One region of the Brevibacterium sp. FAM 27836 genome, then DNA from elsewhere that is predicted to be linked to it. Evidence: riboswitches for the same ligand, from Rfam matches in the RefSeq annotation. Region 1 holds a riboswitch; each other region holds the start of a gene.
The links. A riboswitch is a leader RNA that binds a small molecule or an ion and turns the genes downstream of it on or off. The one in region 1 is predicted to bind thiamine pyrophosphate.

Region 1 (10,560 bases):
ACCTGCGGGCGTACCTGTATCCGCTCGTCCATGCACTGCTCGCTCACGACCTCGTCTTCATGCCGCACGGGGAGAATCTCATCCTCGTCCTCGACGAGCACACGGTCACCGGGGCGTTCATGAAGGACATCGGCGAGGAGGTCGCCGTGCTCGGCCACCGAGAACTGCCCGCCGATGTCGAACGCATTCGCGCCCTCGTGCCCGGGGAGGAGAAGGCGCTGTCGGTGTTCACCGACATGTTCGACGGAGTCCTGCGCCACCTGTCGGGGATCCTCGACACCGACGGTCTGCTCAGTGCCGAACGGTTCTGGACGGTGGTCGCCGAGGTGCTCGACGGCTACGAATCCGATCACCCGGAGCATGCCCGCGGGGTCAGCGGGGACGTCGATCTGCGTGCTGAACGCTTCGCCCACTCCTGCCTCAACCGCCTGCAGCTGCGGAACACGAAGCTGATGGTCGACATCGGCAACCAAGCCGAATCCCTGCTCTACGCCGGCACCATGCCCAACCCTGTGGCACGCTGAGCAGGACGACCACCAAGCTCGCCGAGGTGGGGCACCGTGACCGGGCCCGCCTCGGCGAGTCTTTGCCTTTGAAAACAGTCTGAGAAGCCAGCCATTGACCCAACTGGTCGTGATCACGGCTCGGCGCACCACGCTCAATTGCCTGCTCACATCTTCGTACGATCGGTACGTACGGCTATCATCAGTCCAGCGGCTGCTGGACTCGGCCGCGGTCCAAGTACTGAAGCAACTGGTCGACTCAAAGGTGTGGTCATGGCGAAGCGGAACGATCGGCCGACCCTGGCCACAGTCGCTGCGCGCGCCGGTGTGAGCATCAAGACCGCCTCCCGTGTCCTCAACGGGGAGAAGCATGTCGCTCAGGCGACCGCGGAGAAAGTCGAAGAGGCTGCCGCGGAACTCGGATTCCGCCTCAACCCCACGGCCCGCAGGCTGCGCGCCGGCGGGCGCTCACCCTATGTCGGTGTCGTCCTCTCCAGCGCCGACGACCCGTATCAGGCGAGGGTCTTCGCAGCGCTCGAGGCGGAACTCTCGGCCATCGATCTGCGCCCGGTGGTGACCGTGACCGGCGACGATCCCGACCGTGAGGAAACCTTCCTCGACGAGAGCCTCGCCAGCGACCTGTCCGGCCTCATCGTCGTGCGGTCCCATCCTGAAGCGACCGGAATCTACACCCGCGCCGCGTCCACCTCCGGCACACGGATCGTGTCTTTCGACCCCGGGGTCCGCGGCGAGGGGATCGGCATCGTCGCCGGTGACGAGATCGCCGCCGGATTCCGGGCCGCCCAACAGCTGCTCGACCACGGGCACATCGCCCTCGGGGTCATCGGTGATCACTCGACGAGCATCATCACCACCCGCCGGCTCGAAGGAATCCGCTCCGCATTCGCCGGCCGCCACGACGTCGGTTGGCGGGCCTACGTGCGCGAAGACGCCCATGACGAAGCGAGCGCGAAGAACGTCGTCGCCGCCTGGCTCGGCTCCCGCAGCGCCCCGAGCGCGCTCATCACCCTCTCGGGCACACTCACCCAAGGAGCCATCGACGCCTGCCGCCGACTCGACGAATGGCCGGCACTCGTCGGCATCGACGATTTCCCCACCGCCGAACTCCTCGACGTCACGGTCGTCGACCGTGATGTCGAGGCGATGGCCGCCGAGGCGGTCCGACGACTGCGGGGTGCGCACGGGAAGGACGACGGCCGCCTCGGCGACCGTGCCGGTGTACGTGGCGGCCGCCTCGGTGACGGGGGAGAAAAGGGACAAGATGTCTTTCCGGTCCAGGTCATCGCACGTGGCAGCGGTGAGGAACGACCTGAGGCGCGAGGAAGAATTCTGCCGCGAAACAGTTGACACCGGGGTCCGATCAGCGAATCATATTCATCAGCCTGACAACGTTGTCAGAATGATTGAAAGGTTCACAATGAGGCACAACCTTAAGTCCCACAGGAAGCTGGCCCTCTTCGGTGCCTCGGTCGCGATCGGCGCCCTCGCGCTCAGCGGCTGCGGCAATCAGAAGGGCCAGGGCAACGACGAAGCCGACAGCGGTTCCGGAGGCGACGGGGACGTCACCATCGCGCTCCTGCTGCCGGAGTCGAAGACCACTCGGTATGAGTCGCTTGACAAACCGAACTTCGAGAAGTACGTCGTCGAAGCCAACCCTGATGCCAAGGTCGAATACCGCAACGCCAACCAGGATGCGACTCAGCAGCAACAGCAGGTCGAAGCCGCGGTGACCGAAGGCGTCGACGCCATCGTCCTCGACCCCGTCGACGCCTCGGCTGTGGCCTCGGCGCTGTCGAAGGCTGAAGCGAAGAAGATTCCGGTCATCGCCTATGACCGCTTCTTCGACGGAGCCGACTACTACACCTCCTTCGACAACAAGAAGATCGGCAACCTGCAGGGACAGGCCGTCCTCGACGGACTCAAGGATGCCGGCGTCGATCCGAAGTCGGGACCGGTGTGGATGGTCAACGGCGACCCGAAGGACCCGAACGCCGCGGACTTCAAGGCCGGTGCCGAAGAGACCCTCAAGGGCGCGGGCGTCGACATCGCGGCCAGCCACGACACCCTCGACTGGAACCCCGACGACGCTCGCCAGTGGGTCGAGGGCCAGCTGCAGGGCAAGGGTGAGGAACCGATCGCGATCTACTCGGCCAACGACGGCACCGCCGGCGGCGTCATCGCCGCGACGAAGAAGGCAAAGGTCGATCCGGTGATCACCGGCCAGGATGCCGAGGTCGACGGACTGCAGAACATCCTCAAGGGTGACCAGTACGCCACGATCTACAAGTCGATCCCACCGCAGGCCGAATTCGCCGCTGAAGCCGCGATCGCTCTGGCCGGCGGTGAGGATGTCGATGCGGGCACGACGTACAAGGACACCCCGACGGACTTCGTCGAGGCGAAGGTTGTCACCAAGGACAACATCAAGGACATCGTCGGTGATCAGATCAAGGCCTCCGACATCTGCTCCGGAAACGTCGAGAAGCTCTGCGACGAAGCAGGCGTGAAATAACCCGTGCGCAAAGCCGCGCGCAAGGCCCGACCTCGTGCCGGCGACCACCTCGGTCGCCGGCCGGCGAGGTCATCGACAGCGACAAGTAGGAACAGATGACATCTGAGACACCCGAACCGGCTCCCGCAGAAGCGTGGGCGCCGGGAAGCGGAACGGACACCGTGCTCGAACTGCGCGGAATCAACAAGCGGTTCGGCGCCGTCCAGGCTCTGACCGATATCCATCTCACCGTCGGCCGCGGCGAAGTCGTCGGACTCGTCGGCGACAACGGTGCCGGCAAATCGACCTTGATCAAGGTCATTGCCGGAGTCCACGGTGCTGATGAGGGCGAACTCCTCATCAATGGGGCGGCGCAGAAGTTCTCCTCGCCGAAGGATGCGCAGAAGGCCGGAGTGGCCACCGTGTTCCAGGACCTCTCCCTGTGCGAGAACCTCGACGTCGTGGCCAACCTCTTCCTGGGGCACGAGAAGACCCGCAGCGGAGTCCTCGACGAGGTGTCCATGGAAGCGAAGTCCTGGGAGCTGCTGCGCAGCCTGTCGGCGAAGATCCCGAGCGTGCGCGTACCGATCGCCGCCCTCTCCGGCGGTCAGCGGCAGACGGTCGCGATCGCCCGGTCCCTCCTCGGCGAACCTTCGCTGGTCATGCTCGATGAGCCGACTGCGGCGCTCGGTGTGGCGCAGACCGCCGAGGTGCTCAACCTCATCGAACGGCTCAAGGAACGCGACCTCGGGGTGCTGCTCGTCAGCCACAACATGGCCGATGTGCAGGCGGTGTGCGACCGGGTGCACGTGCTGCGTCTGGGCAAAGACGCTGGCGACTTCCCGGGAGACGAACGCACCGATGTGCTCGTGGCAGCGATCACCGGAGCCAGCGACAACGTTGTGACCAAACGCGCAGCACGAAGGGGTGAGCGTCGATGACCCGCAATTCCTTCATCACCGATGAGCGGATCTCGTCCGAAGGCATCGTCAGCACATTCATCCGCCGCGTCAAAGAGGGCCAGCTCGGGTCATTCCCGGTCATCCTCGCCCTCGTCGTCATCGTCATCGTCTTCCAGACCGCCGACAGCAATTTCATCTCCCCGGCCAACCTCGTCAACCTCTCGACGCAGGTCGCATTCCTCGCGATCCTGGCACTGGGCATCAACCTCATCCTGCTGCTCGGCGAGATCGACCTCTCGCTTGCGCAGCTCGGCGGCCTGGCCGCCTCCCTGCTCGGTGTGCTCGTGGTCAGGCAGGGTGTGCCGCCGGCGATCGCGCTGATCATCATGCTGCTGCTCGGCCTCGTCGTCGGTGCGATCCAGGGATGGTTCTTCGCCGTCGTCGGCATCCCAGCCTTCGTCGTGACCTTGGCCGGCCTGCTCGCCTTCACCGGTCTGACGCTGACGACCCTGGGTACACAGAAGAACCTGTCGATGTCGGACACCTTCGCCTTCGATTTCGCCAGCTACTACTTCCCGGCGGTCTGGGCCTATGTGTTCGGGGCGATCGCGATCATCGGCTTCGGAGCAGGCATCATCTACTCGAAACTGCGCCGTCACCGCGAGGGACTCAATGCACCGAGCTGGACCTCGGTGATCGTGCGCATCGTGCTGCTGACCGCGATCGTGTTCGGGTTCCTCGTCCTCGTCAACCAGGACTTCGGCCTGGCGATGCCGTTCTTCCTCATGATGGTCATCGCCATCGGCATCGATCTCGTGCTGCGCAAGACCCGTTACGGCCGTTCGATCTACGCCGTCGGCGGCAAGGTCGAGGCGGCCCGACGCGCCGGCATCCGAGTGACCTGGGTGCGCATCAGCGTATTCATGGCCGCCGGCGTGCTCGCAGCGCTCTTCGGCTTCGTCAAAACCGGTGTGACGACGAACGCCGGATCGACGCTGGTGAGCACGCAGGACCTGCTCAACGCGATCGCCGCAGCCGTCATCGGCGGCACCTCGCTCTTCGGCGGCCGCGGAACCGCGTGGGCGGCCGTGCTCGGTGCGCTGGTCGTCGGCGCCATCAACAACGGCCTCTACCTCATCGGCTTCAACTCCGATGCGCAGCAGATCATCACCGCGCTCGTCCTGCTCACCGCCGTCGTCATCGACGCACTCAGCCGCCGCGGCCAGAGGTACGTCGGCCGCGGTTAGCCGAGAGCCGTCCGTCCTCGGGTATGGTCCGGCGGTCAGGCGTCGGAGAGCAGACTCGCTTCGACTGCCGGAGTGATCGGGTCTCCCGCGCCCGTGGTGATGAGCCGGTGAAGGCTGTCGTGGGCATTGCGCGTCCACCCCTGTGCGCAGCCCTCATGGCAGGCCAGCATCGGGGTCAGCCCCACATGGGTGAAGGTCAGCTGGGCACCGGAGCCGGCCGGTTCGATGTCGAAGCGCACGGTCGTCCCGGCCCATTCATCGACGTCCTCACCCGCTCCGAAACGATTGTCGAGGATCCTCCAAACGACGCGTTCGCCGGGGACGAGTTCGGTGACCTGCACGCGAGTGGTGTGGATCTGCGGCACCGTATAGACGAATTCGCCGAGGCGGTCGGTCGCGCCGTCGATGCGCTGCGACCACCAGCCCCGCACATTCGTCACGGCGGCGTAGACCTCCTGCGGTGACTGCGGCACCTCATAGGTGAAGGTGAAATCCGACGATGACATTGCGTCGGGCGTAGATGTGGGATGTGCTGTGGTCATGGCGAGGCTCCTTTGCCGTTGTCTGCCGATCGCAACTTGTATCAAACAAGTTGGTGAAGTGATGATCCCACGCCTGATTTCATCATGCAAGTATCAAGGTAGAATCATTCTCATGCTGGGCAGAACGTATGACAACGAAGTGTGTTCCATTGCGCGCTCGCTCGAGATCGTCGGCGAACGGTGGAGCCTGCTGATCATCAGGAATGCGCTGTTCGCGGGAGTCACCCGCTTCGGTGACTTCCAGAAACGGCTCGGAGTGGCGACCAATGTGCTCACGACCAGGCTCGATGGCTTCGTCGAGGCGGGGATCATGTCCCGGGACTCGGGGTCCGGCGGGGTCGAATACCATCTCACCGACAAGGGGCGTGATCTGCGCGGAGTGCTCATCGCGTTCACCGACTGGGGCGATCGTTGGCAAGCCCCTGCCGGGCGGCCGATCATCTACCGGCACGATGACTGCTCGGGTGAGGTGCATAGTTCGATCCGCTGCGATGCCTGTGGTGAGGAACCTGACGCCGTCACCGCCTCGAAGGGTCCGGGCATGCCGGAGGAGAAGTGGTCGCACCGAACTGACTGACACAGGCACCCGATACGAATGGGTGCTGGCAGGTGCCGGGGTGGAGCTGAGGGGTCGCCCGTGTCCGACGGGGCTGATAGAGTCGAAGCCAATGACATGGGGTGCCTCATGACGTTCCGCTCGGGCCGAGAAGTCCACGCGGAGTTCGGCGAGGCTGAGAGAACACCCATCGAACCTGATCTGGGCCATACTAGCGAAGGGATCGTCATGGTTGACTTCGACCTGCGTTCTGCCAATGCGCGACTGCGTGCAAGCAATCCACTCATCCAATGCATCACGAACACCGTCGTGCAGCAATTCAGCGCCAACGTGCTCCTGGCCATCGGTGCCTCCCCGGCGATGCTCGACCACGAAGCCGACGCCGGGCAGTTCGCCGGCATCGCCAGCGGCGTCCTCATCAACTTCGGCACCGCCTCGAACCACCAGCTGCTCGCCGCCGATGCCGCCATCGACGTCGCCAACGCGGCCAGCAAGCCCTGGGTCCTCGATCCGGTGAGCGTCGGGGCCGTCGACTTCCGCACTTCCCGCATCCGTCGTGCCGCCGCCGACCACCCGACCGCCATCCGCGGCAATGCCTCCGAGATCGCCGCGCTGGCCGGAGTCGGCCTCGGCGGACGCGGAGTCGACTCCACCGATGACGTCGATGCGGTCCTTCCCGCCGCCGCGAAGCTGGCCCGAGAAACCGGGGCGATCGTCGCAGTCTCCGGACCCACGGACGCGATCGTCGCCCACATCGACGGCGCCGACCATGTCGCCCGCATCGCCGGCGGCCACGAATACATGCCGCTGGTCATCGGCACCGGCTGCTCGCTCGGAGCCGTCACCGCCGCCTACCTCGCCGCCGCCCGCGGTGGACTCGCCGATCCCGACGCCGACGCCTCGGCGGTGAACGCATCGGAACACACCACGAGCGGTGAGGCCGCCTCGGCGAGGTTCGAAGCCGTCGTCGCCGCCCACGCCCACTTCGCGGTCGCCGGCGAAGACGCCGCCGAGGGAGCCAAAGGACCGGGCAGCTACTCGGTGAACTTCCTCGACGCACTCCACAGCGTCGACGGCGACCGGCTCGCACATGCCAGGGTCAGCCTCGACGCACTCGCCGCGGACGAAGGCGCGCGGGCATGACCGCCGGATCCGCGCACATCACCGACGATCTGTGCAACGCGGCTGACACCGACCGCTTCGTCGGCATCGACACCCGCCTCTACCTCGTCACCGACTCCGCCCAGTGTGAGGCGGCCGGTCGCACCGTTGCCGAGACGGTCCAGGCCGCGGTCTCCGGGGGAGTCGGCATCGTCCAGGTCCGCGACAAAGACATCGATGACGGCGAGTTCTACTCGCTCGCCCGTCAGGTCATCGCCGCCGTCGACACCGCCACCCGCGGCACCGACCGCATCGTGCCCGTCGTCCTCAACGATCGCGTCGAGGTGGCCCGCCGCCTCATCGACGAGGGCGAGACCATCCACATCCACGTCGGCCAGACCGACACCACCGTCACCGAGGTGCGCGCCGCTGTGGGGGAGGCGCCGCTCATCGGTCTCTCGGCCGCCACCAGCGCCGAATTCGCCGCCGCCCGGGCCACCGGCGTCGTCGACCTCGTCGGCATCGGTCCGGTCTATGACACCACGACGAAGGCCGACGCACCCGACGGCATCGGACCCGACCGCCTCGGCGAACTGGTCGCAGAGGCCGGCATCCCCGCCGTGGCGATCGGCGGAATCACCGCCGACCGAGCTCCTGACCTGAGCGGACGCGGGCTGATCGGGATCTGCGTGGTCTCGGCGATCTGCCTGGCCGATGATCCGAAGGCCGCCGCCGAAGACCTGCTGTCTGCATTCGCGGGACGCGATCACGACGGCCGCGCGGACAGCGCAGGCAGCACCGCCGGCGGCCAGGCATGAGCACGCGCCCGCCGATCACCCTGACCATCGCCGGCACCGACCCCAGCGGGGGAGCCGGAGTCCACGCCGACCTCAAGACCTTCACCGCGCGCAAGACCCTGGGCACGAGCGTCATCACCGCCCTCCTCGCCCAGAACACGCACGGGGTGTCTCGGGTCTACCCGATCGACGATGACTTCGTCGCCGACCAGTTCGACTCCGTGCTCGAAGACATGCCCGTCGACGCCGCGAAGTCCGGGATGCTCGGCGGCCGATCCCTCGTCGACCTCGTCGTCGCCCGCGCCGCCGAAGGCCTGCTGGGCTTCTACACCGTCGATCCGGTAATGATCGCGACCTCGGGCCATCGCCTCCTCGAGTCTGACGCCGTCGACGCGGTCCGCACCCACCTGCTGCCCGTGGCCGACCTCATCACTCCCAACCTCCCCGAGGCGGCCCTGCTCCTGTCCGAGGACGAACCCGAAGCGCAGACCCCCGACCAGATGCGTGACCAGGCGCTTCGCCTGCTCGAACGTGGGCCCGGCGCCGTCCTCCTCAAGGGCGGGCACGGCAGCGACGGAGACGTCACCGACATCCTCGCCACCCGGGACGGTTCGGTCCGCGAGTTCACCCACCCCCGCGTGGCTACCGCGAACACGCACGGAACCGGGTGCACCCTCTCGGCCGCAATCACCGCCGAGGTGGCCGTCCTCGGCCGTGAACGCGCAGCATCGGCGAACGGGGGCGCGGGAGCGGCCGTGACCGGCACCCCCGAGATCGGGTCCGAGCTCCTCGGCGATGCTGTCAGCAATGCCCTGGATTTCCTCGCCCGGGCTCTCAGCTCGGCCGCGGGCTGGCAGGTCAGCCTCGACTCGGATGGGGCACACGGACCCGTCGACCATCAGGTCGACATCGTCCGCGGGCAGCCTTCCTGACCGACCGCTCACCGCACGGTCGGGCACCCCATCTGACCAACACGAATCACAACCGCACGTCACACGAGTACATAGGAGTTCCCATGACCGTCGATTTCTCTGCCGGACCCCAGACCGCTCAGCTCTGGGACCGTGTCCGCCCCATCATCGAACAGATCGAAGACCTGCCGTTCCTCGCCCAGCTCGCCGACGGCAGCCTCGACGTCACGGCGTTCACGAACTACATCATCCAGGACGGCATCTACCTCAACGGCTACGCGAAGGCGATGTCCTTCCTCGCCGCAAAGACCGTCGACCGCGACGAGTCACGCTTCTGGGCCGGCTCGGCAGCCGAGGCGATCACGGTCGAGGAAGGCATGCACGAAGAGCTGCTCGCCGATTCGCGACTGGCGGCCGCACATGCTGAACTCACCGGCGGCAGCGCGGGCGCCAAGGCCTCACCGACGGCGCTCGGCTACGTCTCGTTCCTCATCGCCACGGCCGCCAGCCGCTCCTACGGCGAAGGCGTCGCCGGAGTGCTGCCGTGCTTCTGGGTATACGCCCACATGGGCAAGGTGCTCGTCGAGCAGGCCGGTCAGATGGCCGATGACCACCCGTACCGGACCTGGGTGCAGACCTATGACTCACCGGAGTTCGACGAATCGACCCGTCATGCCGTGGTCATCCTCGAACAGGAACTCGCGAAGGCCCCGGACGAGGAGGCGGCACGGATGCGGGCGGCGTTCGAACAGGCATGTGTCTACGAACTGCACTTCTGGGCCTCGGCACACGCGATGCAGAACTGGGACGCCTCCGTCTTCCTGCCGCAGGGCGGGCTCACCTCGGCGGGCTGAGCCGGCGGACGAGGTTGATGAGAGCCGCGGCGGTGATGATGAGGAAGACGCCTGTGGGAATGAACGTCATCCCCGTCGGCATCGTCGCCCCGCGCCCTTCGCGCATGATCATCACAAGCACCGACGTCAGCAGCAGTGCCAGGGCGCCGCCGGTGATGCGCATGAACTGCATGAGGCAGTCATAGAGGTAGGTGTGCTCGCCGCTGTTCAGCCAGTAGTCCTTGAACGGGATGTTGATGATGGAACTCGGAAGCTTCTCCCAGATCCAGCGGCTCGAAAAGAGCAGGGGAAGACCGACGCCGATCGGCACGAGCCAGCCCAGCGTGCCCGCCTTCGACGACCAGTCGTCGGGCTGTCCCGAGGAATCGAAGTGGCTCGCGACGGTGTCCGGAGCCTGAACCCAGAACCAGACGGCGAAACCGATGAACACGAGGACCGAGACGACCGCGAACACGAGCGCAGCGAACTCGCCCATCGGGGACCGGCGCGGATTCGGAGAGGAGGACGTCACCCTGTCACTCTAACAACAGGGACAGTCCTGTCGATCAGCGGCAGGCGCGAGCGACAACTCAGGCGCGAGCCGAACCCGAAGGATCCTCAGGGTAATGGGTGATCGGTCCGAACGACCCGAGCGC
Region 2 (10,560 bases), 140 kb from region 1:
ATCGGCAACGTCTCCTCGCAATTGAGAACATAATCACTACTCATTTCTGCTTTCATCATGGCGACAGCAAAGGCGAACGACCCCGATTAACATAATGCGATCGATACTGAACCGTCTATACACAGAGAAAGACACCCCGTAGTCCTGCAAAAGTACGAGCGTCCTGATTGGCCTGATTCTGCGCTGCTCAGCCTACTCGGATGCGGACTTACCGCTTCCAGGAGGCGGCTTGAGCGAGGTCGAGCCGAGTCCGTGCCAGTAGCTGTTCCCTGATCCCGGTCAGGGTGGTCAGGTAGCGTGAGGTGATGGTCGGACCCGAGCCGTTGCGTGAACAGGGGGCGTGGTGGCAGCGCCCTCTGAGGTGGGTGAGTCGTTTCCGCCAGGATCCTGGCACGGCGAACCTGCGCACGTATGCGTCGCTGGTCGAGGGCATCGTCTCCCAGCGCGCGTCGCTGCGTTGCTTCACTGACGACGATCTTCTGAGACGTTCGGCTGGGTCCGTGTCGATCAGTTTGGACGATGATGACGAGCTGGCGCGCTTTCTCGGCGTGGCGAGTGAGGTGGCGCGGCGTCGGCTGGGGTTGGAGCCGTTCGAGGTGCAGCTGCTCGCCGCCGTGAGCATGCTACGCGGCCGGGTAGTCGATATGGCCACGGGCGAGGGCAAGACGCTGGTCGGGTTCCTCGTGTCCGCCGGTCTCGCCGCGGCCGGCCGGCGCGTGCACGTGCTTTCGGCAAACGACTACCTGGCGGGCCGAGACGCCGATGCCGGAGAACCGTTGTTCTCCGCGTTCGGCCTAACCTGCGCTGCGGTCGTCGACGGAATGGGTCAGCCGGATCGCTCCGAAGCGTACCGGGCTGACGTCGTGTACGCGACGGTGCACCAGATCGGGTTCGATCTGCTGCGCGACCGCCAGCGCCTCCCCGAGGCACGGCGGCTGGTGCCGGGATTGGACGCCGCGGTGGTCGATGAGATCGACGCCGTGCTGCTCGATGACGCGATGGTGCCGCTGGTGATCGCCGGCGACGCCGACCCGCAACCAGAAGAAGCATCTTTGGCGCAGGTCATCGCGGAACTGACCGAGGAGGAGCACTATCAGGTCGAGGGCGACCGGCGCAGCGTCGCGTTCACCGAGGCAGGTATCGCTCGTGTCGAATCGGCGCTCGGCATCGATGACCTATATGCGCAGGAGCATGTCGAACTGTTGACGGCGGCGCATGTCGCACTGCACGCGCACGCGCTGGTCGAACGCGACGTGCATTACCTCGTCACCGATGGACGGGTGCAGCTGGTCAACGATGCCCGTGGCCGGGTCGCGGATCGTCAGCGTTGGCCGGACGGTCTCCACGCCGCCATCGAGCGCAAAGAGGGACTGGAGGTGACCGGGCAAGCTGAGATCCTCGACCAGGTGCTCGTGGAGACAGTCGCCCGCGGCTATCGGACCCTCACCGGGATGAGCGGCACCGCCCTCGAAGCGGCCGAGCGCCTCGCCGAAGACCTCGACATCAAGACCGGGGTCATCCCCACCCACCGCCCCTGCATCCGCGAGGACGCCGCAGACCGGCTGTTCGCCACCGTCGAGCAACGCGACACCGCCGCAGCCGACGCCGTGCGTGCAGCCCATGATGCGGGACAGCCGGTGCTCATCGGTACCGGCAGCGTGGCCGATTCTGAGCGCTTCGCCCGATTGCTCGCCGAGCTGGGTGTCGAAGCGCGGGTACTCAACGCGAAGAACGACGCTGCCGAGGCTGAAATCATCGCCCGCGCCGGCGAGCACGGTGCGGTCACCGTGTCCACACAGATGGCCGGCCGAGGCGTCGACATCCAACTCGGTCCAGGAGCTGCCGAGACCGGCGGCCTGCTCGTCATCGGGCTCGGACGATACGACTCGGCCCGCCTCGACCGGCAACTGCGCGGCAGGTCGGGCAGGCAAGGCGACCCCGGCAGGTCCGTGTTCTACACCAGCCTCGAAGACGACGTGGTGACCGAACAGCTCCGCATCAGCGACCAGCCCCGCTCCATCGCCCCAGACGGGCTCATCGGCGACCGGAAGTTCGCGCGTCTCTACGAGCACTCGCAGCGCGTCGCCGAGGGCAAATTGCTGCAGCTGCACCGCACCACCCGCAGCTACCACACCATGACCGACCAGCATCGACAGGCGATCCTGGATACCCGCGAACGCCTCCTCACCGAACCCGACGCGCTCGATGACTACCTCCAGCAGGTCTTCACGGATGCTCCCGGCCGGGCGGGCGCATGGGCGGCGCAACGTCGCCGCCTCGCCACGGAAGTCGTGCTTTACCAGCTCGACCGCGCCTGGACCGATCACCTGAACCACCTCGCCGCCGTCCGCGAGGGCATCCACCTGCGAGTTCTGGGTAGGCAGAACCCGCTGGACGAGTTCAATCGAATCGCCGGCGACTCGTTCCGCAGCCTCGGCCCCGACGCCCTCGCAGCAGTCCGGCGGGTTCTCGACAACGCACCCGACGACGCCACAACCCTCGGCGATCTCGGCCTGCGCCGCCCGTCATCGACCTGGACGTACATGGTCACCGACAACCCATTCGGCTCCGAAGCAGACCGCGTGGTCGCCTACCTCGGAAACTTCATCAGGGGCGGCAGACCACCGTCGATCACGTACACCTGACCGCCAGCCCCAACCACCGTCCGCTACTCCGCCAGCGAAGCTTGGCGCGCTCACCGACGCGATCGATGACGACCGCTCTCTCTCGACACCGTTGACGCGGTATTACACCGAGGAAGGAACCCCGTGGGCCTGCAAAAGTAACACGGTCCTGATCGGTGCTTTCTGTTCACAACCTTACCGACAGCCTGAGCTAAGACTTGTTGTCTCGCCCGGCGGCATGGCGGGCGACCTTAGCGCGGTTGCCGCATCGTTGCATGGAACACCAGAGGCGCTGCTGCGAGCGTGACCGATCGATAAAACGTATTCCGCACCTCTGGTGCGAACACACCTTGATCCGTGACTGTTCTCCTTGGGCAATAATCGAGATTGCATCTGCCGCGAGCACTCCAAACACGTTCTCTATCGATGCCATTTTGGTTATGACCAACTCAGGGTCTGATTCGTCAATCTCCTGACGCGGAGCCGCAGCAGCCCATCGGTTGACCAGCAAAATGTGCCGCGAATGCAGCGCTGTTTGAGGGACAAGCAAGGCATCAATACTCTCACGCAGATCAAGGCAGTCGCTCAGATCCTGGTCCGTGATGGAGGTCTCGACGCCGAACCCAGATTCAGGTGGAACGAGCCGGGCTTGCCCTGCCCACACCCTCAGTGTTTCCGGGGAGGTCAGTGTCTCGCGGGGCGTCGTAGCCCGGTCTCGCAGTGTGTTGACGAAATCGAGCGCCACTGATCCGCCGTAGAACAGCCAAGGCTCGAAACGCTGTGATGCAGTCACAGACCTCATTCTATGAGCTAACCCTTTTATGCGGTTAGTATCGAATTGTGATTGATGTTCTGAGCTTGCCTTCGATTCGCCTGCACTACACGCTGTCAGGGAACACTGACCCGAATGCTCCGACGGTCGTGCTCCTGCATGGCTGGCCGCAAACCTCAGCCTGCTGGGATCAGCTCACCCCGCTCCTGCCAGACGCCTATCGGGTCATCGCCCCCGATCTGCGCAGCTACGGGCTCAGCGACAAGCCCCAGGGCGGGTACTCCAAACGTCGCATGGCTGCCGACATCGTGGAACTTCTCGACGCACTCGACGTCGAACGTTCCCATGTGGTCGGCCACGACCGTGGGGCACGAGTAGCGCACAGGTTCGCGCTCGACCAGGCTGACCGGATCAGGACGCTCGCGGTCTTGGATGTCGTGCCCACGCATGCGATGTTCCAATCCGATACCGCGACGGCGGCCGGATTTTTCCACTGGCTCTTCCATATGCAGCACGACCTCCCCGAGGCAATGACATCTGGTCGGGAAGAAGAGTATCTTCGCTATTTATTCCATCGATGGACACTGCGGCGCGACCGTCTCGAACCGATGATCGGTCACTACATCGAGTCCTTCAAGCAACCGGGCGCAATGCATGCGGGATTCGAGGACTACCGAGCGACCTGGGAAGACCTCGATCACGATGAACACGACCATCAGGTGGGGTACCGGGTCACCGTTCCCACGTTGGCCCTTTGGGGAGATCACGGGCTCGCGGCCCAAGCTCCAGTGCTGAGTAAGTGGAGAGACTACGTCGAAGAAACCCGAGATAGCACGTCTCTCCTTGAAGGTGGCATCATCGAGAACTGCGGGCATTTCGTACCGGAAGAACGCCCTGAATCTCTCGCTATGCGACTGCGAGACTTCTGGGATCGTCACGAAACGATCAACTGACAGAACCCGCATTGTGTCGCACTGCATCTACCAGGAACCCCGTGCGGTTCCAAAAGTAGTTGTCCTCTTTCCGTCGTTCGGTATCATTCAAACGTATTGAGATAGTTCAAGAGCTTTGCGCGAGCCGGAAGGCAGTCTCGGCAACTTCGCGCACATCAAGACTGAGTGCAAGGTCTCCGTGTTCGAGGTCTTCGATTGAAAACCAGCGTGCTTCCAGCGCGTCATCAGCTGCCACGGGTACCCCGGTTCGCCAGTCGCACCGCACCGCGACGAGGACGAAGTGCTGGAGGAGGGTGCCGGAGTCGTCGTGATGGAAGGCATCGACAGCGGTGAACACCTCGCGTGCCTCACCGTGCACGCCGGTTTCCTCATGCAACTCGCGTAGGGCGGCTTGCTGAATTGTTTCGCCGGTTTCGATTTTCCCCCCAGGGAAGCCCCACCGCCCGACATCTGGCGGGTTCGCGCGACGCACCAGCAGCACGTCGCCGCCACGGATGACTGCTGCGATCGTCGCGACGATCGGACGGGACGGAGAGGTGGAAGCACTCACTTGGACATTCCTTCGCTAGTTCGAACTAGAGCAGGTTCGACGGGTGTGATCTCAGCCGCAGATCCCGTGCAGCACCCCGTGTCACGTCACACCAGTCTACCGAGGATTTGTGCTGCTCATCGGTCGCTGGCTCTTTGCGAGGGAACGTTTATCCGAGGTCTTGCGTTCACTCCCGCCGCTTTTTTCGTGTACTGACGGAGGTGCGGGTTCCGTGCAGCAGGAGTGGAGGGCGCCGATGCCGCCGGCCGATCTCACCCGGAGCCCCTCAGAGGCTGGTAGTCCTCAGCGTCTCCGTGCTCCTGCCGACCGCATGGTTTTGTACCAGGATGGGGCCGTGGTCGGCTGCCCGTGTTGGTATTTGATCTTTCTATATGGTCCCTGACACCGTGGGCTGCACCGATCTGGTTCAGTGTCGGCGAATCACCGTCGACAGCCCCCGCCAGGATCTGCCGTGCTCCTGACCATCGGCGGCCCTAGCGTTCCACGGGAGTGCTCCCAGTTGTGGCCGAATGCGTTAGGGTAGTGGGCAGTGACACGGGGTGCCGCACCCAGCGGCTGAGATCACACCCGTCGAACCTGATCCAGTTCGTACTGGCGAAGGGAATGTCCGGATGACTTCAGCGCGTTCGAGATACCGATCCAGGTGTCCGCTTTCGGCGTGCCGTCATGGTGATCGACTTTCTTTCGCAGTGGAAGAAAGCGAGAGTTCATGTCTGTCTCATCATCCGCGGTTCTGCTCGGTGAGCTGAGGGCGCAGACCCCGTTGGTGCAGTGCATCACTAACTCGGTGGTCACGAACTTCACCGCGAACACCTTGCTGGCCATCGGCGCGGCACCGGCGATGGTCGACATCGTCGGCGAGGCCGGACCGTTCGCCCGTGTCGCCGGGGGCCTGTTGGTGAATCTGGGAACGCCGATCCCGGAGCAGCGTGCGGCGTCCGAGGAAGCGGTCGCCGTGGCGAACGATGCGGGCACGCCGTGGGTGCTCGATCCGGTCGCGATCGGGTCGCTGCCCATCCGGACAGCTCTCGCCGAGAAGCTCGCCGCCCAGCACCCGTTCGCGATCCGGGGCAACGCCTCCGAGATCCTCGCGCTCGCGGGGGCCGGAACGGGTGGCAAGGGCGTCGAAAGTGCGGATGAGACCGAGGCGGCCGCACCGATCGCGATGCGGTTGGCGAGAGACCTGCGCACAGTCGTGGCGGTGTCTGGGCCGGTGGATCTGGTCACCGACGGTGAGCGCATCCTCCGGGTTTCAAACGGCGATCTGCCGCTGACGAAGATCACCGGCGGTGGGTGCGCGCTGGGTGCGCTGATCGCGGCATTCGCTGCCATCCGTGGTGAGTTCTCACCGGTCGAGGCGGTGGCTGCTGCGCATGTCGTGTACGGGATCGCCGCTGAGCGGGCCGCTGCAGAGACGGCGGGGCCCGGGTCGTTCGCTGCCCGTCTGCTCGACGCGCTGTACGCGATCAGCGCAGCGGAGGTGAGCGCGTCGGAGCAGGTGCGCGCCGAGACGGCGCCGGGCGGTGGGGCGTGAACCTCGGCATCTACCTGGTGACCGATCGTGCGCTCTGCGGTGAACGGGGCGTGGCGGAGACCGTGCGGGCAGCCGTCGATGGCGGGGTGCGCACCGTACAGCTGCGCGACAAGCATGCCGGCTTCGATGCACATCTGCGTGAGCTCGAACGTCTGGCGGAAGCGATCCAGGGCCGCGCGCTGCTGCTGGTCAACGACCGGCTCGATGTCGCGATAGCAGCGAGAGAACGCGGCATCCCGGTCGACGGGGTGCATCTTGGGCAGGGTGACCCCGCCGTGCGATCGGCGCGCGACGAGTTCGGCCCCGATGCCGTGATCGGCCTGACAGCGAACAGTGACGAGCACCTCGCAGCGGTGACGCATTTACCCGAAGGCACTGTGGACTACCTCGGCATCGGCGTGATCCGCCCCACGGCCACCAAGCCGGACCATCCTCCGGCGCTGGGGTTCGACGGCTTTCGACGCCTGGCGGCCGCGGCGTCGGTGCCCTCGGTCGCGATCGGCGGCATCGGTATAGACGATATCGCCCGGCTGCGCGACGACGGCGCCGCAGGGGCTGCCATCGTCTCCGCGATCTGCGCCGCCGAAGACCCCAAGGCGACCGCGCGCCGATTCGTGCGGGCCTGGGGCTGAGCACGAACCGCCCCTGATTCCCAAACCTCATTCCCCGAACAGAACATGGAGAACCGTGACCATCTCACCCAGATTCCGACGCGCATTGACCGCAGCCAGCGCAATCGCGCTCACCACCGTCGTCCTCACCGGCTGCGCCGGCACCGACAACGATGCCCCGGCCGATGATCAGCGCACGACCGTGCGTTTCGCGCTCGACTGGACCCCGAACGTGAACCATACTGGCCTGTACGTGGCCCTGCACGAGGGGTACTTCGAAGACGCCGGCATCGATGTCGAGATCCTGCCGTTCAACAACAGCAACCCCGAGGTGCTCGTCGACGCTGGTCAGGCGGAGTTCGGTATCAGCTTCCAGGACACCGCCTCCATGTCGATCGCCTCCGGCGCCGACCTCACATCGGTGCTCGCCGTGCAGCAGACGTGGGCGACCGAGGTCGCTGTGCTCGGCGACCGCGACGACATCACTAGCCCCGCAGACCTCGACGGTCTCGTCTTCGGCGGCTTCGACAACCCCGCCGAAACGATCACCATGCAGGGTGTCGTGCAGGCCGCAGGCGGTCAAGGCGACTTCGAGACTGTCGTGCTCGGCACGAGCGCATACGAGGCGCTCTATTCGGGGGACGTGGACTTCACCGTTCCGTTCGTCGCGGTGGAGGGCGTCGAGGCTGAGCAGCGCGGGATCGAGCTGAAGAACTTCGCCTACACCGACTACGGGTTCCCCGACGCCTATCAGGTGATCGTCGTCGGCAACGGTACTTGGCTCGAGGAGAACCCCGATGTGGCGCGCGACTTCGTGCAGGCGCTGGCCCGAGGATATGAGGACTCGATCGCCGATCCGGAGGCGACGGCGGAGATCCTGCAGGAGGAGAACTCCGGTCTGCTCACCGAGCTGGACCTGCTGGTCGCAGGGCAGCAGATGCTCTCCGAAGGCTACATGCTCGATGAGAACGGCGACTTCGGCCTGCAGACCGAGGAGCACTGGAGCGAGCTGGGCGAGTTCCTCTTCGATACAGGGCTGCTCACCGACCGCGACGGGAAGCCGCTCGACGAGCAGCCGGACTGGTCGGAGTTCTTCACGAACGAGTACCTGCAGGACTGATCGTGCGGGCGCGCTCCTGGGCGAACCTGTGGGTGCCGCTCGTCTTCCTCACCGTGCTCGTCGCAGTGTGGGAGGCGGCCGTGCACCTGACCGGGGCGCGCCCGCAGGTGCTCCCCGCCCCGTCCCGTGTCGCGGAGTCGGGATGGGAGCACCGCGCCGCGATCGTCGATCACGCCGCGGCCACGCTCAGCGTGACAGCGGTCGGCTTCGGCGTCTCCCTGGTGTGCGCATGGATAATCGCGATCGCCATCGACTTCTCACCGCTCATGCGCCGAGGCCTCATCCCTCTGCTGGTCGCCTCGCAGACCATCCCTGTCATCGCGATCGCGCCGCTCATGATCATCTGGTTCGGATTCGGGCTGCTACCGAAGATCCTCGTGGTCGCCCTCGTCACCTTCTTCCCGATCACGATCGGCCTCGTCGAAGGCTTCGCACACACAGACCGGGAAGCCTCCGCACTGCTGCGCAGCATGGGGGCGGGGAGGATCCGCGAGTTCTTGCTCGTCAGGCTCCCCTCGGCACTCCCATTGTTCTTCACCTCGCTCAGAATCGGGATCACCTACGCGGTGATCGGGGCGATCTTCGCCGAATACGTCGGCGCGAAAGAAGGGCTTGGAATCTACATGAGCGTGCAGAAGAACGCGTTCCGCACCGACCTCGTGCTCGCCGCAGTCGCCGTCACGGCACTCGTCAGCATCACCCTCTACCTCTCCACCTACCTCATCGAACGGCTCGTCATCCCCTGGCACCTGAAGGAAAGGAGGGCGGCGAATGAGCGCTGAAACCGCGCCCCGCCTCGAACTCGACGAGATCACCCGCGAGTTCCAACTGCGACGCGGTCAGACCCGTCGTGTGCTCGACGCCGTCTCGCTCCACGTGTCACCAGGCGAGCTCGTCTCGATCATCGGGCCGTCCGGGTGCGGCAAGAGCACCCTGTTCAACATCATCGCCGGCCTCGACCAGGCCACTTCGGGTAGCATCCGAGTCGACGGACGAGAAGCGGCTGGATCCTGCAACCACGCCGCCTACATGCCCCAGAAGGATCTCCTCTTTCCCTGGCGCAGCATCGCCGAGAACGCCGCACTCGGCCTCGAAGTGCAAGGGATCAAGCGCCGTGCTGCTCAGCAACAGGTACGCGAGTGGTTCCCTCGCTTCGGCCTCTCGGGGTTCGAGGATGCTCTGCCGTTCGAACTGTCCGGCGGGATGCGGCAGCGCGCGGCGCTGCTGCGCACCGTGGTGCAGCAACAGCAGACCCTGCTGCTCGACGAACCCTTCGGTGCGCTCGATGCGCTCACCAAGCAGGAGCTGCAGGCCTGGCTGCAGCAGGTCTGGATCGAGCACGACTGGACCGCCCTGCTCATCACACACGACGTTCGCGAGGCGATCCTGCTCTCCGACCGCGTCGTCGTACTCACCCCACGCCCAGCCTCCGTGCGCATGGTGATCGATGTCGCACTTCCCAGGCCGCGTGGCATCGAGACCATCGCTCACCCCGAGTTCGCGCGGCTCGAACGCACACTGCTCGAAGCCCTGAGCAGCTGATCAGGCGGCGGAGTCGAGTGCCTGCTGCCAGAAATCGGCCTCCAGCCGGGTGGCGGCGCGGAACACCTGCACAAGCGCCTCGAACCGCTGTTCGGTGACCTCGCCGCCGGTCAACGCGTCAAGGCGTTGGATCGCAGCCGTTGCGGCTCCCTGGAACTCGGGACCGGCGTACTCGGCGATCCACTCCGCGTACGGGTGACCCTCGCGGGCCCGGCGCGCCGGATCGAGAGCGACGCCGATCTCGCCGTAACCGATCGTGCAAGGGGAGAGTGCGACGTGCAGGTCCAGCAGGTCGCCCGACATGCCGGTGTCCAGCACGTAGCGGGTGTAGGCGACCGTCGCCTGCTTCTCAGGCGCCGCATCGAGCTCGTCTTCCGGGATGCCCCACCTCGCGGTGAGGCGACAGTGCAGCTCGGTCTCGTGCAGGATCGCGCGCAGCGCTCCGCTCGCGTCTGTGATGTCGGCGAGGCTGCGACTCTTGTACGCGGCCAACGCGTTCGCGCGGGCGAACTGCACGAGAAACAGGTAATCCTGCACCAGGTAGTCCTGGAACACGGGCAGCGGCAGGGTGCCCTCGCTGAGCTTCTGTACGAACTCGTGCTCGGTGTAGGTCCGCCACTCGGGGCCGATCGCGGTCTTCAGGTCTGCGAAGAGGGTCATCGGGCTACTCCTTCCAACGGGTGGGTATAGCTGGCGTCGAAGAACTCCAGCTCGATCGCGACGGCCCGCGCGAAGAAGTCCTCGGCAAGCGCCTGCTGCGCGGGGCCGACCCGGTCGAGCTCGGCGCGGAGGAAGGCGACGAGGTCGTGGAACCCGGGGTAGTCGTGGAGCGTGATCCAGTCGGCATGCACGAA
Region 3 (10,560 bases), 1.5 Mb from region 1:
GACGAATGGGCGCTGCGGCAGGTCGACGGCGACAGGCTGACCGGCGGCGACCTCGAGGCTGCCGCCGGTCAGCAGTTCCGTCTGCTCAAACGTCTGCTTCAGGCGTGAGGCGCCGGCCCGGTGCCTCGTCGGGCAAATCGGCAGCTGTCGGAAGCCCTCTGGCCAACTGCGGCCCGAGGTCGGAGATATTCCGGGCGCCCATCAGCCCCATGGCAGTCAGCATTTCGGTCCGGATCAGGTCGATGGCCCGCTCCACCCCGCGCTGTCCGCCGGCCATCAGTCCGTAGAGATACGCCCGGCCGATGAGTACGAAATCCGCTCCGGCGCACAACGCGGCCACGACGTCAGTACCGGACATGATTCCGGAGTCGAGGATGAGCTCCATCTCCTCTCCGACCGCCGCACGCACCTCTGCCAGCGCGGTCAGGGAGTCGGGAGCGCGATCGAGCTGGCGCCCTCCGTGGTTGGACACGACCAGACCGTCGGCACCGATGGACCGGGCCCTGCTGGCATCCTCGGCGGTGAGGACGCCCTTGACGAAGAGTCGGCCCTTCCACTGCTCGCGGATCCACCTGAGATCATCGAGATCAAGCGTCGGATCGAACATCGTCCGCGTCAACTCGGCCAAGGACTGCGAAGAGCTCGACAAGGAGGCATACTTCGGCGGTTCGGTCGTGAGGAAGTTGAACCACCAACCGGGCCGGTAGGAGGCGTCCAGAATCGTCTTGAAGGTCAGCTTCGGCGGAATCGAGAGTCCGTTGCGGTTATCGCGCAGACGCAGTCCCGTGATCGGAGTGTCGACGGTCACGAGCAGGGTCTCATATCCGCTGGCCTGGGCGCGCTGAAGCAGGTCGAGGCTGCGTTCGCGGTCCTTCCACAGATAGAGCTGGAACCACCGCGTCGATCCGGGTGCCGCCTGCGCGACCTCCTCGATCGACCGCGTGCCCATTGTTGAGAGGGAGAAGGGAATGTCGGCCTTCGCCGCGGCGCGAACTCCCCCGATCTCCCCCTCGGAATGCATCATCCGCGTGTAGCCGGTCGGGGCGATGCCGAATGGCAGCGCAGTGTCCTGACCGGCGATCGTCGTCGATGTGTTCGGAACGTCGACTCCATGCAGAATCCGCGGGAGGAGTTCGACGTCGGCGAAGACCTGGCGATTCTTGCGCAGCGTGTGCTCGTCGAGCGCACCTCCGTCGACGTAGTCGAAGGGCGCCGTCGGCGTCACCCGTTTCGCGATGCGGCGAAGGTCCCAGATATCGGCGGCGGATTCGAGTCTGGCCGCGACGCGATCGAACCGGGGCGGCTCGAACTGCAGCAGCGGGGCAAGCTCTCTGATGTCGGGGAATCGACGCTTCATCTCTCTCCTAGCTCACGATCGCGGAACCGCCAGTCTAGGCACGGAGTCTCGGCTCCGGCCGGGCCGACCGCGATGCGAACCGCGCCGCCCGGTTCCACGCGCTGCGGGGCGGAGATGGCATCATGGAGGTGATGTCTCAAACGCATGTGTGGTACGTCAGCTACGGTTCGAACATGGCTCGTGATCGGCTCGCCTGCTATCTGCAGGGCGGGCGACCACCCGGAGCCCAGGTCACCTATCCGGGAGCACGGGACACGACTCTGCCCCGTGCCGAGGCCGGAATCGAACTGCCTGGCACGATCTACTTCGCCGGAGCTTCGAGAGTCTGGGGCGGCGGAATGGCCTTCTACGACCATCACGTGCCCGGCCCCACTCCGGCCAAGGCCTATCTCATCACCGCCGCACAGTTCGCCGATGTCGCATCCCAAGAGATGAATCGGCCCCCGGCCGCCGATTCCCCGCTGGAGCGCCTCGTGTTCGACCTGCCCGCCGGTACCTCGCATTCGGTCGGCCCCGGCGGATATGAGACTCTCATCGTCCTCGACACGCTCGACGACGTTCCGATGGTCACATTCACTGCCTCGCATGGTTCGGCTGACATCGAGCACACTCAGCCCAGCGAACCCTATCTGGCGATGCTGCGCACGGGAGCGGCCGAGGTCAGTGCTGCTTCCGGGCTGCACCTGCACGCAGCTGCACAAGCGTGAGGTCGAGCAGCGGGGTCCGGACTCCCAGCCCGGCGGCCTTCGTAGCCAGATCGCCGAGGATGTGCTCGGCTTCGCTGTCCAGACCCGCAGTGACGTCCCGGTAGAGGGATGAGGTGAACGCCGACCCCTCCTCGGTGAGCATCTTCACCGTCACGGCGTGCGACTTCTCCGACACCGGGTGCCCGGCGGCGGTCGCCACGGCTTCGATCTCGTCGATGATCTGCAGCACCTGATCACGTCCGCCGGCGCTCATGATCGCGCCCACCGGGGCCCGGAAGAGGCAGGTGACGACGCCGGCGGCAGCGATGAAAGCCCACTTCTCCCACAGCCCGTCGATGATGCCGTCGATGACCTGCAGCCGGTACCCGGGCACGTCGAGAGCCGCGGTGATCGGGGCGGGCACCGCCGTCCCGTCGAGGTCGCCGATCGTCATCACGGACAGGTCGGTGAGCTGATGGACCGCATCGTCCTTGATCGTGCCCACGATCTTGACGAGCCCGCCGAGCACCTGCCCCGGGTAGTCCTCCGCCAGCCGATCGATCTGCGCCATGCCGTTGAGGAAGGGGATGATCTTCGTCTCCGGACCGACGGCAGGGCGGATGTCGGTGAGCACCGAGTCGAGTCCATTGGCTTTGACCGCGATGATGACGAGGTCGAACGCACGCGGAGCCTCGTGGAGTTCGGCCGCGGTGAGCACATTCACGGAATTCGTCCGGTCTGCGTCGGGTGAGACGAAGCTCAGTCCGGCGGCGCGGATCCGCTCCGCCTTGGCCTCGCGGAGGAGGAAGGTGACGTCGCGGCCGGCCTCGAGCAGGTAGGACCCGAAAGCCCCACCGGTGGCTCCGGCCCCGGCGATGAGGATCGCGGGTCCGTCGGGTCGGGCATTCGTCGTCTCGGTCATTCCAGCGCCTCCTTGAGTTCCCGTGCGGCCGCAGCGGGGTCGTCTGCCGAGGTTATCGCACGCACGACCACCGCCCGGTTCGCGCCCGCTTGCCGGATCGCCGTCAGCCGCGGTCCTGCCGCGATCCCGCCGATGGCGAACCAGGGTGTGCTCACCGAGGCGGCCACCTCGGTGAGCAGAGACCTGCCCACGGCCGGTCGGCCGGGTTTCGTCGGCGTCTCCCACACCGGTCCGACGCAGAAGTAGTCGACCTCCGGATCCGCCTCGGCGGCGAGCGCCTGGTCCAGGGAATGGGTGGAGCGGCCGAGGATGACGTCGGGGCCGAGGACGGTGCGGGCCTGGGCGCTGGTGAGGTCACCCTGTCCGACATGGAAGACGTCGGCTCCGGTGAGGAGTGCGACATCGGCGCGGTCGTTGACGGAGAAGAATTTTCCGTGTTCGGCGGCGATGTCGCGCAGCACTTCGAGGGCGGCGATCTCGGCTTTGGCCTCAAGGGTCTTGTCGCGAAGTTGGATGATGTCGACTCCCCCGGCATAGGCGGCCCGAAGGAAGTCGGGCAGATCCCCTTCGTCGCCTCTGGCATCGGTGCACAGGTAGAGCGTGGAATCTGCCAACTGGGCTTCCCGTCGGGCCCGCAGTGTTCCGGGCCTTTCGGTGCGCGGTGGAATATCTGTGGTCATGGTCATAGAGTAGAGGAGTTCGCGGGAGCCTCCCAACGAGGCTGAGAGGGCGTAAGAGCCGACCGTCAGACCTGATGCGGGTTATGCCGCCGGAGGGAGAATCCATGCACGTCATCGTCGTCGGCGCCGGAATCATCGGCCTGGCCACGGCTTGGCATCTGCGCCGCCTCGGTGCAGTCGTCACCATCATCGATCCCGCCCCCGCCCAGGGAGCCTCCCATGCCGCGGCGGGGATGATCGCCCCGGCCGCCGAAGTGGTGTGGGGTCAGACTCCCCTGTATCCGCTGATGCGATCATCCGGTGAGTTGTACCCCGGGTTCACTGCCGAGGTGGCGAGCGCAACGGGAGCCGAGCTGGGGCTCAATTCCACCGGGACTCTCGTGTGCGCCGGCGACCGGGCCGATCTGCAGACCCTGCGGGAACTGCGCGGGGCCCAGTCGGCAGCCGGGTTCACCACCGAACTCATCTCCGGGTCGAAGGCCCGGGCGGTCGAGCCCTCTCTGGCCCCCTCGATCATCGGCGCCGTGGACATCCCCGACGACTGGTCGGTCGATCCCCGGCGACTGAGCGCGGCGCTGCTGTCGATGACCACGGAGACGCTTGTCCGAGAAACAGTCACCGAGGTGGTTCGCCGTGGCGACACGACCATCGGAGTCAGACTGGCCGACGGGCGCAGTCTCGAGGCCGACCAGGTGGTGCTGAGCACCGGCAGCGCATCGATCACCGGTGCTCCGGTCCTGCCCGTGCGACAGGTGTGGGGTGATGTGCTCCGGTTACGGGCCCAGGCCGAGCACACTCCCCTGCTCACTCGCACCATCCGTGGTTTGGTCAACGGTCGGGCCGTCTACCTCGTTCCGCGTCCGGACGGTGAGATCGTGCTCGGGGCCAGTTCCCGTGAGGACGGTCGGGCCGCCACATCTGCCGGGGCTGTGCACCGTCTGCTCCAGGACGGTCAGCGCCTCGTCCCCGGCATCCTCGACTGTGACATCACCGAGGTCACGACTCGGGCCCGCCCCGGCTCCCCCGACGATCTGCCGTTCATCGGCCGTGCCGACGACGGCTGTGTCGTGAGCACCGGGTACTTCCGTCACGGAATTCTGCTCGCCCCTCTCGGCGGACGGTTGGGGGCCGAGCTCGCCCTCGGGATCTCCCCGGACTGGTTGCCCGACGGTGCCCTCGATTCCGTCTCCCCACATCGTTTCTCCGAGGCGGCGCCGGTGTCGAATGCCTGATGCCGTGTTCACCCGCCACCTGTTCAGCCCCGACCATCATCACTTCGAAGAGGAGCCCGATATGACCCGATCCGCATCGACACCCCGAGCTGCCCATTCACCGTCCATCGTTCTCAACGGGGAACGCCGTGAGCTCACCACATCCTCGGCGCTCGACCTCGTCGCCGAGGTCACCGGACGGCAGCTGCACAGCGACGGAACCCCGGCCGACGGAGGACGACTGGGCATCGCCGTGGCCGTCGACGGCGAGGTCATCCGTCGCGGCATGTGGTCCGACTTCACTCTGTCCGACGGGCACACCGTCGACATCGTCACCGCGGTGCAGGGAGGCTGAGATGACCTGGACGATCGATGGTGTGGACATGACCTCCCGGCTCGTCATGGGCACCGGAGGGGCGAGCTCGCTGAGCATCCTCGATGCCGCTCTGCAGGCGTCGGGGACGGAACTGACGACTGTGGCGATGCGTCGCTTCGATGCGCAGTCACGTGATTCGGTATTCAAGCTGCTCGACCGCTTGGGCATCCGCATCCTGCCGAACACGGCCGGATGCTATACCGCCCGGGATGCTGTGCTCACGGCGCAGCTGGCCCGGGAGGCACTTGAGACGAATTGGCTGAAGCTCGAAGTCATCGCCGATGAGGACACCCTGCTGCCGGATCCGATCGAACTCTTCACCGCCGCCGAGGAGCTCGTCCTCGACGGCTTCACCGTCTTCGCGTACACGAACGACGACCCTGCACTGGCCAAACGCCTCGAAGATGCAGGGGTGGCGGCGGTGATGCCCGCCGGTGCGCCCATCGGCAGCGGACTGGGCATCCTCAACCCGCACAATATCGAAACCATCGTCGACCGGGCCGAGGTGCCGATCATCCTCGACGCCGGTGTCGGCACCGCCTCCGATGCGGCCCTGGCGATGGAACTCGGGTGCACCGCGGTGCTTCTGGCCTCAGCGGTCACCCGCGCTCATGATGCGCACGCGATGACCCGGGCGATGTCCCTGGCCGTCGAGGCCGGACATCTGGCCGCCGGTGCCGGACGCATCCCGAAGCGGCCGCTGGCGCTGGCGTCCTCGCCGCTGGACGGAATGGTCGGATCACGATGACCGCAGCCGACTCCCGCTTGGCTCCTCTGGTGGCCCCCGGGCCACCGCTGTCACCGGAGGAGATCGCACGCTACTCCCGTCACCTCAGCCTGCCGAGTTTCGGACTCGAGGGTCAACGGCGGCTGCGGGCCGCATCGGTGCTGGTCATCGGTGCCGGCGGACTCGGCTCCCCGGTGCTCAACTATCTGGCGGCGGCCGGGATCGGATCGATCACGATCGTCGACGATGATGTGGTCGAGACCTCGAATCTGCAGCGCCAGATCATCCACGGCACGGCCGATGTGGGCCGGTCGAAGGTCGAATCGGCCGCCGCCGCACTGCACCGGCTCGACCCGGATCTGACCGTCCGGACGATCGAGGGCCGTCTGAATCCGGACAATGCGCTCGACCTCTTCTCCGGACACGATGTGGTCCTCGACGGGGCCGATAACTTCGCCACCCGCTACCTGTCCAATGATGCCGCTGAGCTCACCGGCACGCCGCTGGTGTGGGGCACGATCTTCCGGTTCTCCGGCCAGGTGAGCACCTTCGTGCCCGGCCACGGACCGATGCTGCGCGACCTGTTCCCCGACATCCCCGATCCTGATTCGGTGCCCAACTGCGCCGAGGGCGGGGTGCTCGGTGTGCTGTGCGGGACCGTCGGTTCCGCGATGGCCACCGAGGCGATCAAACTCATCTGCGGCATCGGCACACCGTTCATCGGCAGGCTGCTGCGCTATGACGCTTTGGCCGGGGAGTATTCGACGCTGCGGTTCTCCCCCGATCCCGATCGGCCGACCGTCACCGACCTCACCGAGGTGGCCGCCGCCTGTGCTGTCACCGCATCCACGAGTGCCGCGGCCGACGGCTCAGCGGCCGGAGTGGAGGAGATCGAGCCTTCCGAGCTGCTCTCGCTCGGGGACACGACGGTGCTCCTCGACGTCCGGGAGGACTGGGAGCGGGCGCTGAGAGTCATCCCGGGCAGTCTCCATCTGCCCTTGGAGCGGATCCGCGAACACGGCTGGGATGCCGTCTCCGAGGTGTGCGACTCTGCGGCCGAGGGGCCGGCCCGGCGCGAGGTCGTCGTCCATTGCAAGTCAGGGGTGCGTTCGGCCGAGGCAGTCTCTCTGCTCACGAAGGACGCACCGCCCGCGATGCGGCTGCGGTCCCTGGCCGGCGGGATCGACGCTTGGGCGGTCCAGGACGAGACCGGCGAGGACGCTGCCGGCCGCTTCTCCTGAGCCAGACGCACCCGAGTCAGGCGCACCCGCGTCAGGCACTCCTGAGTCACGCACAGGCGCGTCCGGACAGTCGTCGACGGAGACCGCGTTCACCGGCTCGCATCACGAGTGCGTGCATGAGCCCGGACAGCGGCCGCAGCGCACGGATGACCGGGCGGGTGGTCGTGACACACCACAGCGAATCGATGTGCGTGGACGAGCCATGGGGCGTCAGCGTCCACAGTCCTTCGCCGCGCAGATCACCTTGGGCGCTGAAACTGATGCGCCTCGGTGCGTCGACGTGTTCGGCGGCGATGGTGAAGCACAGAGACATGCCGACCGGCGTGCGCACCTGGATGTCGGCCCGGCTGCCGGGGATGATTCGGTCCTCGAACCAGTGTGCTCCGGCCAGGCCCGGCCACCACTGCGGCCAGGCTTCGACTTCCTCCAGGACCGCCCACACGGACTCTCTCCCGGCTTCGACCGTCCACCGGTCGTCGAAATGGAATGGAGCGGATTCCCCGGCCCGCTGTCGCACATGTTCGTGGCTCATGATACGACGGTAGTGTGAAAGACGTGAGTGAGGAAAGCAGTGTCAGCAGCCGTCGGCCCTCCCCCTTGGGCGGTCGCAAACCGACGAAGGACGACCTCGCCGCGTTCGCCACGGATGATCCTAATGCGATCGATGACATTCTGCCCGGCGATTCCTCCGGGTTGAAGATGCTCATCGTCGGCATCAACCCGGGTCTGTGGACGGCCGCGGTCAACGCCCCGTTCGCTCGGCCCGGCAACCGGTTCTGGCCGTCTCTGCATCAGGCGGGCCTGACCGACCACCTCGTCGATGCGTCCCGTGGACTCGACCCGGCCGATGAACAGCAGCTGCTGCGCCGCGGCATCGGTCTGACCAATCTCATCGGGCGGGCCACCGTGCGTGCCGACGAGCTCTCCCGCGAGGAGCTGCGTCATGGTGCCACTCACCTCATCGACCGGCTTGCTGACATCCGTCCGCGTGCGGTGGCGATCGCCGGCATCACATCGTTCCGGATCGGCTACCGGCAGCCGAAGGCGCAGTTCGGTCGGCAGGACACCTCGCTCATCGACGGCTGGCCCCGAGAGGTCGCCTTGCATGTGGTGCCCCAGCCCAGCGGTCTCAACGCCCACTATCAGGTCGCCGACCTCGCTCGGATCTGGCGCGAAGTCTGGGACAGCATCGACGACTGAGTTCCGTCGCACCGGTCGCGGCTCGTGGCGGCCCGGGGTCGCCGGCCCCGGCTGCGGTCTAATGTGGGGCGCCGGTGAAATGTTGGCGGCACCGGGCGACGTACGCGTCCGATCCGCCGATGTGCCGGGCGTCGATGGCGGTTGCAGCGAGCTCCGACGAGTCGGTGCGCTGGTGGAAGACGGCGTCACGACCGCAGACCGTGCAGACTGCGGTGAGTCTGAGGACGTCTTCGGCTGAGGCCATGAAGCTCGGCAGCGGTTCGAACGGCTGCCCGTCGAAGGTCACGCACAGGCCTTCGACGATGACGTCGATTCCCCTCCTGAGGAGATCATCGACGACGGGGATGAGTTCGAGACCGAAGAACTGGGCCTCATCGATGGCGATGAGGTCGTAGTCGGCGGCCCGGGCCGCCTCGGTGAGGGCCGAAGCCTCGCCGAGGGGAACGGCAGGGATATTCATCCCGATGTGGGAGGTGATCGTCGCGATGTCCACTCGGGTGTCGAGGGAATGGGAGACGACGAGCACCTTCGTCCCAGCGATCGTGGCCCGCCGGACCCGGCGCATGAGTTCTTCGGACTTCCCGGAGAACATGGGGCCGGCGATGACCGCGAGTCGGCCGAAATCAGTCGTCGACGGTGACACGCTTGGTCTCGGTGTCGACGGTGACCTCCGTCTCTTCACCGCCCTTGTCGAAGTCGAACTGGAATTCCTTCATGTTGTCATCGTATTCGAGCTTCCAGCCGACGAGTTTCCCGGATGCCTTCTTCTGGGCGAGCTCGAGTGCTTCGTCGAAGGTCATCGGATCGTTGAGATCGATGGCCTTCTCCTTGTCGTCGGTGGAATCCTGCTCATGTTTGACGATCTTGCCGGAATCGGCGTCGATCTCGACGTCATGATCGGTGCTGCCGTCGAGGATGGACACCTCGTACTGCCACGCCTGGTCCTTCTCGTCCCAATCGAGTTCGATGCCGTGGACGATGCCGTCGCCGACCTTCTTCTCCGCCGTCTTGATCGCATCTTCGGCACTGGTTGCCGGGGTGTCCTTGCTCAGATCGGCATCGGCGGACAGCCCGTCCCCGGACGAATCCTGCTTCGAGCCCTCCTCGGAATCCGTGTCATCGCCGGTGTCCTCGCCCTGGTCCTCGGCGTCCTCGGCGGTGCTGTCGGAGGTCGATTCGCTGGCCGCGGGCGAATTCTGAGCCTCATCGGCTCCGTCTCCGGAGTCACTTCCGGAACACCCGGCCAGGCCGAGAGTGAGTGCTGCGAGTCCTGCCACTGTGCTCATTGCCATGCGATTCGTCTTCATATTTCACACGCTAACAGTCGCCCGCGGCTGACCCTACGTTTCTGAGAGAAGTCTCATCTGCACATCATGCGGATCCGGTCCGACGTGCCCTTCCCGAAGAGAACCCGATGTGACCATCCCGGCCGGGAACAGGCGGTCAGTCGAGACAGAATTCGTTGCCCTCGGGGTCGGCCATGACGATGAACCCGAATTCCAATGGCGGATCCGGATCGACCCGTCGAAGCCGACCTCCCCCAAGCTCCACCAGCCGGGAGCATTCGGCTTCCAAAGCATCCATTCGTTCATCGCCGTCGAGTCCCGGCGCGGCACGCACGTCGAGGTGGATCCAGTTCTTCACCGTCTTGGCTTCGGGCACTGTTTGGAAGAAGATGCGCGGGCCGGTCCCCTCGGGGTCCTCGATGGCGGCGCGCATGTCCTCTGGCCGCAGTTCGATTCCGAGGCCGGCGAGGAACTCCTTCCACGCGTCGAGAGGGTCGTCGTCGGCACCGAGTCGGACCCCGGGCGGGCCCGGCACGATGTAGCCGAGGGCTTCGGCCCAGAAGCGGGCAAGTCTGCCAGGATCGTGGCAGTCGAAAGTGACTTGGACTGTTCTGCTCATAGCGTCCTCTTCATCGTGGAAACGAGCCGACATCGACCCTATTGTGCGCTCTTCGAACTCCTGACACCAGGGTCCGGCCCCGAACTTCGGAAGCCGGCTTCGGTCCCCGAGGTCAGACCGCCAACTGCTCGTCGAGTTCGAACAGGCTCGGCACTTCGTGGCGTACGGCCGTCCCGAAGGCGAGCGCCCCGCCGAAGAGACGCTCGATCGCGTTGACCGTGTGCAGCACACGGTCGCGGGAGACCGGCGGCATGA

Region 2: another riboswitch for thiamine pyrophosphate. It lies ahead of thiM (hydroxyethylthiazole kinase); the one in region 1 lies ahead of thiM (hydroxyethylthiazole kinase).
Region 3: another riboswitch for thiamine pyrophosphate. It lies ahead of thiO (glycine oxidase ThiO); the one in region 1 lies ahead of thiM (hydroxyethylthiazole kinase).

What each region holds. Positions count from the first base shown of each region.
Region 1 is NZ_CP195711.1:2,905,659-2,916,218, forward strand. Features, by position in the region: gene ACSE4D_RS13000 (GNAT family N-acetyltransferase) at 1-524, shown strand, start outside; gene ACSE4D_RS13005 (LacI family DNA-binding transcriptional regulator) at 777-1,871, shown strand; gene ACSE4D_RS13010 (substrate-binding domain-containing protein) at 1,942-3,036, shown strand; gene ACSE4D_RS13015 (ATP-binding cassette domain-containing protein) at 3,132-3,956, shown strand; gene ACSE4D_RS13020 (sugar ABC transporter permease) at 3,953-5,164, shown strand; gene ACSE4D_RS13025 (SRPBCC family protein) at 5,200-5,706, opposite strand; gene ACSE4D_RS13030 (winged helix-turn-helix transcriptional regulator) at 5,819-6,283, shown strand; TPP riboswitch at 6,371-6,503, shown strand; gene thiM (hydroxyethylthiazole kinase) at 6,491-7,405, shown strand; gene thiE (thiamine phosphate synthase) at 7,402-8,181, shown strand; gene thiD (bifunctional hydroxymethylpyrimidine kinase/phosphomethylpyrimidine kinase) at 8,178-9,092, shown strand; gene ACSE4D_RS13050 (TenA family protein) at 9,176-9,925, shown strand; gene ACSE4D_RS13055 (DUF1648 domain-containing protein) at 9,909-10,436, opposite strand; gene ACSE4D_RS13060 (hypothetical protein) at 10,495-10,560, opposite strand, start outside.
Region 2 is NZ_CP195711.1:3,040,904-3,051,463, forward strand. Features, by position in the region: gene ACSE4D_RS13605 (protein-tyrosine phosphatase family protein) at 1-33, shown strand, start outside; gene secA2 (accessory Sec system translocase SecA2) at 306-2,645, shown strand; gene ACSE4D_RS13615 (CGNR zinc finger domain-containing protein) at 2,836-3,417, opposite strand; gene ACSE4D_RS13620 (alpha/beta fold hydrolase) at 3,465-4,349, shown strand; gene ACSE4D_RS13625 (NUDIX hydrolase) at 4,456-4,899, opposite strand; TPP riboswitch at 4,890-4,988, opposite strand; TPP riboswitch at 5,425-5,520, shown strand; gene thiM (hydroxyethylthiazole kinase) at 5,609-6,433, shown strand; gene thiE (thiamine phosphate synthase) at 6,430-7,065, shown strand; gene ACSE4D_RS13640 (ABC transporter substrate-binding protein) at 7,121-8,164, shown strand; gene ACSE4D_RS13645 (ABC transporter permease) at 8,167-8,946, shown strand; gene ACSE4D_RS13650 (ABC transporter ATP-binding protein) at 8,936-9,706, shown strand; gene tenA (thiaminase II) at 9,707-10,366, opposite strand; gene ACSE4D_RS13660 (TenA family protein) at 10,363-10,560, opposite strand, start outside.
Region 3 is NZ_CP195711.1:258,577-269,136, forward strand. Features, by position in the region: gene ACSE4D_RS01215 (TetR/AcrR family transcriptional regulator) at 1-108, shown strand, start outside; gene ACSE4D_RS01220 (alpha-hydroxy acid oxidase) at 86-1,357, opposite strand; gene ACSE4D_RS01225 (histone deacetylase) at 1,489-2,064, shown strand; gene ACSE4D_RS01230 (2-dehydropantoate 2-reductase) at 2,018-2,965, opposite strand; gene thiE (thiamine phosphate synthase) at 2,962-3,645, opposite strand; TPP riboswitch at 3,657-3,760, shown strand; gene thiO (glycine oxidase ThiO) at 3,750-4,877, shown strand; gene thiS (sulfur carrier protein ThiS) at 4,870-5,211, shown strand; gene ACSE4D_RS01250 (thiazole synthase) at 5,213-5,980, shown strand; gene moeB (molybdopterin-synthase adenylyltransferase MoeB) at 5,977-7,200, shown strand; gene ACSE4D_RS01260 (SRPBCC family protein) at 7,247-7,732, opposite strand; gene ACSE4D_RS01265 (mismatch-specific DNA-glycosylase) at 7,756-8,400, shown strand; gene ACSE4D_RS01270 (thymidine kinase) at 8,459-9,043, opposite strand; gene ACSE4D_RS01275 (PepSY domain-containing protein) at 9,024-9,707, opposite strand; gene ACSE4D_RS01280 (VOC family protein) at 9,844-10,305, opposite strand; gene ACSE4D_RS01285 (hypothetical protein) at 10,418-10,560, opposite strand, start outside.